Regions from separate parts of the Streptomyces sp. NPDC012835 genome, predicted to be linked through region 2. Evidence: riboswitches for the same ligand, from Rfam matches in the RefSeq annotation. Region 2 holds a riboswitch; each other region holds the start of a gene.

Region 1 (2,192 bases), on a different contig from region 2:
CAGGCGCCAAGTTGACGACAGACCGCCGAGCATCCGGCAGATCAGCGAGCGGCCCCACACCAGGGCCGTTGCGGCAGCGGCGGTCAGGCCGGTCGCACGCTGCCGTGGATCGGCATGTAGTAGATCGATTCCTCGCGGACGTTCGCGCCCGGCTTGGGAGCGTGGATCATCATGCCGTCGCCGATGTAGATGCCCACGTGGCTGATGTCGTCGTAGAAGAAGACCAGGTCGCCCGGGAGCAGGCTGTCGGTCGCGACGCGGGTGCCGGTGTTCACCTGGTCCCAGGTGGTGCGCGGCAGCTCCACTCCGGCGACCTTCCACGCGGCCTGCGTCAGGCCCGAGCAGTCGTAGGAGCTGGGGCCCGAGGCGCCCCGGACGTACGGTTTGCCGATCTGCGCGCGGGCGAAGGCGAGCACCTTCGCGGCCTTGGTGGCGTACGTACTGGCCGACGCGGCGGGCGCGCCACCCGCGCCGCTGCCCGTACCGCCACCCGCGCCGCTGCCCGTACCGCCGGCCGTCGTGGTGCTCGTACCGCTGCCCGTGTCCGCGTCCGGCGTGCCCGCGTCCGTGGCGGCCGGGGACGCGGTTCCGGCGGCAGCCGAGGTGCGCTCCCGCAGGTCGCGCCGCTCCTGGCGCTCGCGCTCGGCGGCCCGCGCCGCGTCGCGGGCCGCCGACTTGGACTTCGCCTCCGCCTCGCGCCGGGCCTCGGCCTCTCTCCTGAGCTCCAGCGCGGCCAGCCGGGCCCGCTCCTCGGCGGTCAGCCGCGCCAGCAGGGTGCGTGCCTCGGCCAGCTTCTTCTGGACGGTCTCCTTGCTGGTGCGCAAGGAAGTCGGGGAGTCGGTGAGCGACTCCGGGCCCTCGGTGGCCCGCGCGCGCCGCTTCGCCAGGTCGGCCTGCTGGGACTGGAAGTCCGCGACGGCGCTCCGCTGCCGCCCGGCCGGCCGGTCCGTCACCTCTTTCTGCTCCAGGAACGGCCGCGGGCCGTCCGCGAACATCAGGGCGGCGGCCGGCGCGACGGTGCCCTCCCGGTACTGGGCGGCGGCGTACGAACCGAGCGTGCGGCGGGCCTCGTTCAGCTTGTCCGCGCTCTTGGCGACGTTGTCGCGCACCCGGTCGACCGTGCGCTTCTGCTTCGCCGTGCTCGCCTTCGCCTTGTCGTACTGCCGCGTCGCGCTCCCGGCCTGGCGGTACAGGTCGTCGACCTTCTTCCGCACCTCTTCCACCGAGGGGTTCGGTTCGGCCGGTGTGGCGTCCGCGTTCTGCGTCGACAGCAGCGTGACCGAGGCGAGGGCGGCCGTGGTGACCCCGACGGCGGGGGAGTTGGTGCGGACTCCGCTGCGGTTGCGCGGCTTGCGATGCGACGCCAAGGTCGGCATCTCCTTCCGTGGACCGCCTACCGGGTTAGCTGTCGGGTTCGGGCGGAACGGAAGGCTGCCCTACGGGCCTGATGCGTACGGGGGAGCGTACGGCCCGATTCACCCCGGTGGTGCAGAGTGGGTCCCCGGTTTCGAACTTCCCTGCGGGAAGGCCGAATTCGGCGCGGGCCGCCCGCTTGGCGTGGGTCGCCTGGGGGAGACGGGCTGCCTGATCGAGCACGCTAGCCAAGTTGTGCTGCTGATGTGAAGGTGGATGGTCGATATGCCCGAAACATTTTCGTGACCATTTACGGGAGTGAGGTGCGAGGCGGGGCAATGGAGGGTATAGCGTCACGCTCGGTGATCCCCTGATCGCCTGACCGTAGGTTCTGCGAGGAGACGGAGTCCACCGTGAGGCCGGGGAACCGGGGAAAGGGCGCCCGCACGGGTCGGTGACGGTCCGGCTACGGGGAGACTTCGGAAGGCGGGCGCGGGCTGTCAGTGCGGCGGCCTAGACTCGGAAAGCGATGAGCAGCCTCTTTGACGACAGTTTCCTGGCGGACCTCCAGCCCTCCGGCGACGAACACCCGCCGCCGCCCGAGGAGCCGGACGACCATGCCCCGGAGCAGGTGCCCGACGACCTCTTCGGGGGCGCGTTCGACGCGCCCCCGGCCCGGGACCCGTACCACCGCGACGGTGCCCCGCGCACGGTCGTCGACCCCGCCGCGCTGCTCGACGGGCTGAACGACGAGCAGCGCGCCGCCGTCGTGCACACCGGATCGCCCCTGCTCATCGTGGCCGGGGCCGGATCCGGCAAGACCCGCGTCCTGACCCACC
Region 2 (2,192 bases):
GGCGGCGGCAGCACCATCGTCTCCCCGCTGGGCGAGGTGCTGGCGGGACCGCTCAGGGACGGGGAGGGGATCCTCACCGCCGAGCTGGACCTGGGGGACATCGCCAGGGGCCGGTTCGACCTGGATGTGACAGGGCACTACGCCCGGCCCGACATCTTCACCCTGGCGGTGGACGAAACCGCCCGTTAGTCCTGCGGGAGTCCTGTCGGAGTCCTGCCGGGGTGCGATGAGGGGCCGGGCGTCGGCTGTCGGGCCGCGGCTGTCAGGCGCCGGCCGTCAGTAGGGGCCGTTCACGTTGTCGATCGAGCCGTACCTGGCGGCGGCGTAGTTGCACGCGGCGGTGATGTTGGCGACCGGGTCATAGCTGTCCGTCGACGTGCCGGGCACGTGGTACGCCTGGAACGTGGGGTCGATCACCTGGAGGAGCCCCTTGGACGGGGTACCGGCGACGGCGTTGGAGTCCCAGTTGTTGATGGCCGCCGGGTTGCCGGAGGACTCGCGCATGACGTTGCGGTAGATCCCGTCGTACGAGCCCGGAATGCCGTGCGTCGCCATGACGTCCAGCGACTCGCGGATCCAACCGTCGAGGTTGTTGGAGTACGTCTTCAGCGCGGCCGGCGTGGCGTTGGCGACGGTCTTCGTGGCGGTGGCGGTCTTCGCCGTCGCGGTCTTCGCGGTGGCGGTCTTCGCGGTCGTGGCCTTCGCGGTCGTGGCCTTCGCGGTGGAGCCGAGGGTCAGCTTCAGGCCGGGGACGATCCGGGACGGGTTGCTTCCGATGGCGCCCCGGTTGTCCTCGTAGAGCTTCTTCCAGCCGCCGGTCAGGGAGTGCGCCTTCGCGATCTTGGACAGCGAGTCACCGGCGACGACGGAGTACGTCAGGGGCGCCTGCCGGGTGACCCCGGCGGTCGACGCCGCGGCCCCGGCGGTGGCGTGCCCGGTCGCGGGCGCCGCCTGGGCGGTGGTGGCCGCCAGCAGCGGCAGCGCGAGCACGGCGCCTCCCGCGCTCACGGCGACGACACCACGAGCGAGCGGGCCGGTTCTGGGACGGCGGTGTTTGGCCTTTGCGGACATGACGCATTCCTCTCCGTCGCCTGCGAGGTGAGCTGTCGGGTTCGGGCAGGAGATGCCCGGCCGCCACAACGACGACTTCACCCCGAGCCGGTCCAACCACTGAACCGGCGACTTACCTGGGTCCCCCGCTCCTGCCGTACGTGAGTAGGTGTGGGATTCCGGGCAGCGGCAGGATTCGGCGTTCTGTCCGGAGTGACGAGAACGTAAGCGAGAAGTCCCGGGAGAGACAAGTCCAGAAATCGCAACGCAATCCGAGAGGCCATTGCAGCCGGGAAGATCAGAAATATTCTTCGGCCCCGAAGGGCTTCAACTCTCCATTCCCGTGGGCCAAGTGAACGAGAAGGCATACCCATGAAACGATCATCTACGTGACACATGTCACGGGTTCGAGTGGATCTTCTGTCGCCACAACGCCACCCAGAGGGCTACAAGATGCACGAATATCACCCATATCGCCACCAAGGACAAGAGCACCAAAACACCCAAAAGCTCTACGAAGGGGCGAGCTGCCGCCCGAGCGACTCCGGATCGGGATTCACCCGTCCGAGACGCCACAGTTCGGCCTCCACTCCCCTTTGCCCAAGAAAAGATCAACACGAACAAAGGGCACGCTGATGTGTCGTCAATTCACAGCAGTGACGGCTTGATGCGACGTCAGAATTCAGCGCGCCTCCGCGCGAATGCGGGCTCTGTTCGCGTTTCGGCATCGCGCCCGCTGAACAGGAATACCCGAACCGGACCGTCCGCTCTCAAGGCCGCCGTACACGGCGCCGAGTCGGTCGCCAAAGCACATGGGGCCGCGAGGCCGCCACTGAGAAGATCCAGAATGGCGAGCCCCGCCGCGACTGCCTCACCGCCTGTGGTGCCAGGGAGACCGGGCCGACCGACCGAGTCGGCGCCACCACCTCCACGAGCTCGGTCATCGCCCCGTGGCTCCGAAGGCACCCGTGCCCCGCGAATCGGACACGCCGGTGCGTCCAACGTGTCCCGGCACGGGTGCCCTCAGCCTGGTCCGGGCGAGCAGGTCGAATCCGAGCACCCCTACGGGCCGTCCCGGGCGCGCGCCCTCGACAGCCCGCTCACCGGGAGTCGGGGACAGAACCGACCGGATCAGCGGGGCA
Region 3 (2,192 bases), 710 kb from region 2:
CCAGGTGGGCCGCGCGCCAGTCGATATCCTCCTTCGCGAGTAATCGATAGGCGGTGGCAGCTGTACTGGCGCCGGTCAGCGCCACCACACCACCTCCGGGCCGCTCGGCAAGCCTGGCCAACTCCGACTTGATCAGGTAGACCACGTCATCCGACAATGCGGCCAGGGTGGGGAATTTCTTGCTCCTCAGCGATATGCGCACAGCAAAACCTCCGAATGCCGCGGATAAGACGCACTTCCACAAGCGATCTCGCGCCACATTCCAGAGTGACAATCCCCGTCCATCACGACGGAGCCGGCGTCTCAGAAAGATCGCTATTTCCTCATTCTGTGCCGCCGGTCTCCTCTCGCACCACAGAAAACTCGCCTATATACGAACGACGTTGACCGACAGATTTCGCACAAGGGGGAGTTCGGGCAGGCCAGGAGCGTGATCGGATTTCTGTCGGGGTTCTGGTCTCCGTAGCTCTGAACACGGTCTATGCACTTTCGGCCACGGAGTTGGCAGGGCTCGTTCGGCGAGGTCAGGCCGACGTGCGGACCCTTGTACGGCTCTGCTCGGCGCGCCGGCCGACTCTATTGTCTTCACCCGCCCGTTGGGTGCGGGGCGATATCGCTGCCTTGATCGCCCTGGCGAACTCCGCGTCGAACCGCTCCCTGCCGACCTTCTGCGCGAGCCCGGTCGGTACCGGACCTGCGCGGCGGTGGCCGGCTCCGTCCTCGCCTCCTCGGCGCGCTCGCGCCGCGGAGCGTGGATCCGCTCGTCCCGCTCCCCGCGGGCGGCCTCCGACTCCGTGCGGCTCACGGGATGTCGCGCCAACGGATGCGGCGAGGCGGGAACCGGATGCGTACCGACCGGATCACCCAGCGAGGCCGAAGGTCTTGCCACGAGAATCTGTCCGTAATGTTCCGTTGCGCCCAACCTGCCCTGTTAGCAGGGGAGATGGGGTGCGGCGGGTGAGCAGGATCATATCCGTGACGTTGCGTGGTGACGCCGGGAAGAGGGAGGGCCATCTCGTAGGGGAACGGAAGATCCTTAATCCACACAGGGTGACGGGTGGTGCCCGGCGATATTCGTGTGACAGGACGCGGCGGAAAACAGCCGCTTGTTCCGGCCGTCCGACTCGCTTACGTTCACCCTCAATCCGGACGGAACGCCGAATCCTGCCGCCGACCGGAACACACATCCACCCATCCACGTGTGGCAGGAGCGGGGGACCCAGGTAGTACGCCGATCCGGACGAGCCGGAGCGGCTAGGGGTGAAGTCGCGCACCACGCGCGGCCGGGCATCTCCAGCCCGAACCCGACAGCTCACCTCGTAGGCGCCGGAGAGGAACGCACCATGCCCGCCAAGGGTAAGCACCGCCGGCCCAAGGCCAAGCCGTTCTCGCGCGGAATCATCGTCGCGGGTACGGGTGGCGCCGCCATCGCGCTGCCGCTCATCGGCGCCACCGGCGCGCACGCGGCCCAGCAGGGCGCCCCCGCCGCCGCGCCCCAGGCGGCGCCCGCCACGGCGCACACGGCGTCGAGCCTGCCGCTGTCCGCGCAGCGGTCCGCCGTGACGGCGACGACCGCGACGCAGGCCGCCGCGAAGGCGACCGCGACGACGAAGACGACCAAGGTCTACTCCGTGGTCTCCGGCGACTATCTTTCCAAGATCGCCGCGGAGCAGCGGGTGCGGGGCGGCTGGCAGCAGCTGTACGAGGACAACCGGCAGGCCATAGGCGGCGACCCCGAGCTGATCCACCCCGGTCTGAAGCTCAGCATCGGGACGCGGGCGGCCTCGGCGCCGTCCACCTCGTCGGGTACCGAGACCGACTCGTCGGGTGCCAGGACCGAAACGCCGGCGAAGTCGTCCGGTTCCGGCACCACCGCGCCCAAGTCCTCGGCTTCCGGGTCCGGCACCTCCACCGGCACCTCCGCCTCCAACACGGCCGCACAGACCACCGGCGCCGGGTTCACCAAGCCCGTCGACGCGGCGGTCGGCACCTCCTACCGCGCGGCGGGCGGCAGCTGGTCCAGCGGCTACCACACGGGCGTGGACTTCATCGCCTCCTCCGGCTCCACGGTCAAGGCGATCGGCGCGGGCACCGTCGTGTCGGCCGGATGGGGCGGCTCGTACGGCAACCAGGTCGTCATCCGGCACAGCGACGGCAAGTACTCCCAGTACGCCCACCTGTCCGCCGTGTCC
Region 4 (2,192 bases), on a different contig from region 2:
CGTCAGCTCAGGTGGAGCTGCTGGCCCGGGTAGATCACGTCGGCGTTCTCGACGATGTCCTTGTTGAGGTCGAAGACCTTCTTCCAGCCGCCCTCGACCTTCTGGGCGGTGGCGATCCTGGAGAGGGTGTCGCCGGACTTGACCTTGTACTCGCCGTCGCCCTTCTTGATCGTGGCGGGACGGCTCTGGCCGCGCGAGGCGGGCTGCGCCTCGGCGCGGCTCGACTTCGGCTGGGCCTGCTGCTGAGGAGCGGACTGCTGCTCGGGGGCGGACTGCTGCTTCGGGGCGGACTGGGTACCGGAGCCGGAGCCGGAGCCGGTGGAGCCGGAGCCGGTGGAGCCGGAGCCGGTGGAGCCGGAGCCGGTGTCAGCGGAGCCACCGCTGTACGAGGCGCCGGAGAGGTTCACGCCACAGCTCGGCCAGGCACCCTTGCCCTGGCCGGCCAGGACCTTCTCGGCGACGGCTATCTGCTGGGACTTGGACGCCTGGTCGGCGCGGGGGGCGTAGGCGGTGCCGCCGTACGCGGCCCAGGTGGAGCTGGTGAACTGCAGGCCGCCGTAGAAGCTGTTGCCGGTGTTGATGGCCCAGTTGCCGCCGGACTCGCACTGGGCGACCTGGTCCCACTCGGAGGCGGTCGCGGCGGACGCGGAGGTGGCGCCGATCAGCGGGGCGGCGACGGCGGCACCGGTGATGCCGGCGAGTGTGGCGTAGCGGACCGCCTTGGACGGACGACGGTGCTTGGCCTTGCTGGAAAACAGCAGCATGGAGCATCTCCTCACCGACGCCTGCGAGGTCAGCTGTCGGGTTCGGGCCAAGTGAGTTGCCCGGCCGCGTGCTCTCGCACGCGGCTTCACCCCAAGCCGTCCCCTGACCGTCTCTCGACGGCCGGGACCGGCGCGAACCTTTGGGTCCCCCGCTCCTGCCTTCGGCGCTTGACGCGACGACTACTCCCCCCGACCGACGGCAGGATTCGGCGTTTCCGGTCGACGAGGCCCGCGGTGCGAGCGGTTCAGACCGTAATCACAGGCCCACCGGTTGTTCAAAGAAGGACATCCGGGAGGAATCACCCTTCCACCCTCGGGGGGCCACCGTGTTTCCGCAGGTGGGAGCGGATCGGGTCAACCGGCGGAGCAAAAGACCCCAGTTGCGGCGAAGAGACCCTTGTCTCATTTGCGCAGAAGTGGACATAAGGCTGCGAACTGCCCCTCGATCGGGGCCGTTTTGGGTTCGTGGCCGCGCCTCTGGCCAGCACGGACCGGGGCGCCGATGACGTCAACGGCGCCCCGTCCGGTCAGACCCAGCCGCCGGCGACCTTCTGGGAGCCGATCACGACGGAGAGGGACTCGCCGCCCACGGTGACGGATTCCCCCTGACCGGTTTCCTCACCACCCGTCACACCGGCGAGGCCGGCGCCGGTACGGGTCGATCCGCCACCGCGCGAGGCGCGGTCGTTCGGCTCGCGCTCCTTGACCGAATGGCCCGATGTGCCGTCTTCGTCGGCGGCGGCGCCCCGGTGCTTGCCCTTGGCGGGCGCGGTGGTGCCGGAGTCTGAGGGGCTCTCGGAACCGGTGGCTCCGGGCGTCGGGGCGGAGGAGGAGGACCCCGAGGGCGTGGGCTCGCCGGTCGCCTTGTCCTCACCGCCGCCGTCCGGGGCGGTCGAGCCGCCGGGGGAGGCGGCGGAACCGTCCGCGCCGTCCGCGCCCTTGTCGTCCTGTCCCGAGCCGGTCACCCCGTCGAGCACACCGCCGACGACATCGGTGACGCCCTTGGTGAGGCCGGAGACCGTCGCACAGCTCGCCCACGCCTCGGTGCCCTGCGCTTCGAGCACCTTCTCGGCCACCGCTATCTGCTGGGAGCGGCTCGCCAGGTCGGGGCTGGCCGCGTACTCCGCGCCGCCGAAGCTGTCCCATGTCTCCTGGGTCAGCTGAAGCCCGCCGAGGTAGCCGTTGCCGAGATCGGCGCTCCAGTGGCCACCGCTCTCGCACTCGGCGACGCGGTCCCATGTGGAGGCGTCCGCCGCGCTGGCGCCGCTGGCGGCGAACAGCGGAATGGCGATCGCCGACCCGGTCACCCCCGCGGCGACGAGAAGGGCAGGGGCCTGGCGAGGCCGACGATGTTTCCCGGAGCGCATGCGATTGCCTTCCGTCCGACTGTCAGTTCGACCCGGCATGGAACCGCTGAGTCGTCGTGAA

What was found. A riboswitch is a leader RNA that binds a small molecule or an ion and turns the genes downstream of it on or off. The one in region 2 is predicted to bind cyclic di-AMP.
Region 1: another riboswitch for cyclic di-AMP. It lies ahead of ACFY6S_RS14795 (NlpC/P60 family protein); the one in region 2 lies ahead of ACFY6S_RS06655 (transglycosylase SLT domain-containing protein).
Region 3: another riboswitch for cyclic di-AMP. It lies ahead of ACFY6S_RS03935 (peptidoglycan DD-metalloendopeptidase family protein); the one in region 2 lies ahead of ACFY6S_RS06655 (transglycosylase SLT domain-containing protein).
Region 4: another riboswitch for cyclic di-AMP. It lies ahead of ACFY6S_RS15065 (transglycosylase family protein); the one in region 2 lies ahead of ACFY6S_RS06655 (transglycosylase SLT domain-containing protein).

The regions. Positions count from the first base shown of each region.
Region 1 covers NZ_JBIBBW010000003.1:336,114-338,305, reverse strand. Annotated here, with positions in the region: gene ACFY6S_RS14795 (NlpC/P60 family protein) at 84-1,376, opposite strand; cyclic di-AMP (ydaO/yuaA leader) riboswitch at 1,375-1,550, opposite strand; gene pcrA (DNA helicase PcrA) at 1,883-2,192, shown strand, end outside.
Region 2 covers NZ_JBIBBW010000001.1:1,623,973-1,626,164, forward strand. Annotated here, with positions in the region: gene ACFY6S_RS06650 (nitrilase-related carbon-nitrogen hydrolase) at 1-189, shown strand, start outside; gene ACFY6S_RS06655 (transglycosylase SLT domain-containing protein) at 277-1,071, opposite strand; cyclic di-AMP (ydaO/yuaA leader) riboswitch at 1,076-1,262, opposite strand; gene ACFY6S_RS06660 (pPIWI_RE module domain-containing protein) at 2,151-2,192, opposite strand, start outside.
Region 3 covers NZ_JBIBBW010000001.1:917,150-919,341, reverse strand. Annotated here, with positions in the region: gene ACFY6S_RS03940 (6-phosphogluconolactonase) at 1-202, opposite strand, end outside; cyclic di-AMP (ydaO/yuaA leader) riboswitch at 1,179-1,339, shown strand; gene ACFY6S_RS03935 (peptidoglycan DD-metalloendopeptidase family protein) at 1,344-2,192, shown strand, end outside.
Region 4 covers NZ_JBIBBW010000003.1:405,208-407,399, forward strand. Annotated here, with positions in the region: gene ACFY6S_RS15065 (transglycosylase family protein) at 3-761, opposite strand; cyclic di-AMP (ydaO/yuaA leader) riboswitch at 768-941, opposite strand; gene ACFY6S_RS15070 (transglycosylase family protein) at 1,292-2,071, opposite strand.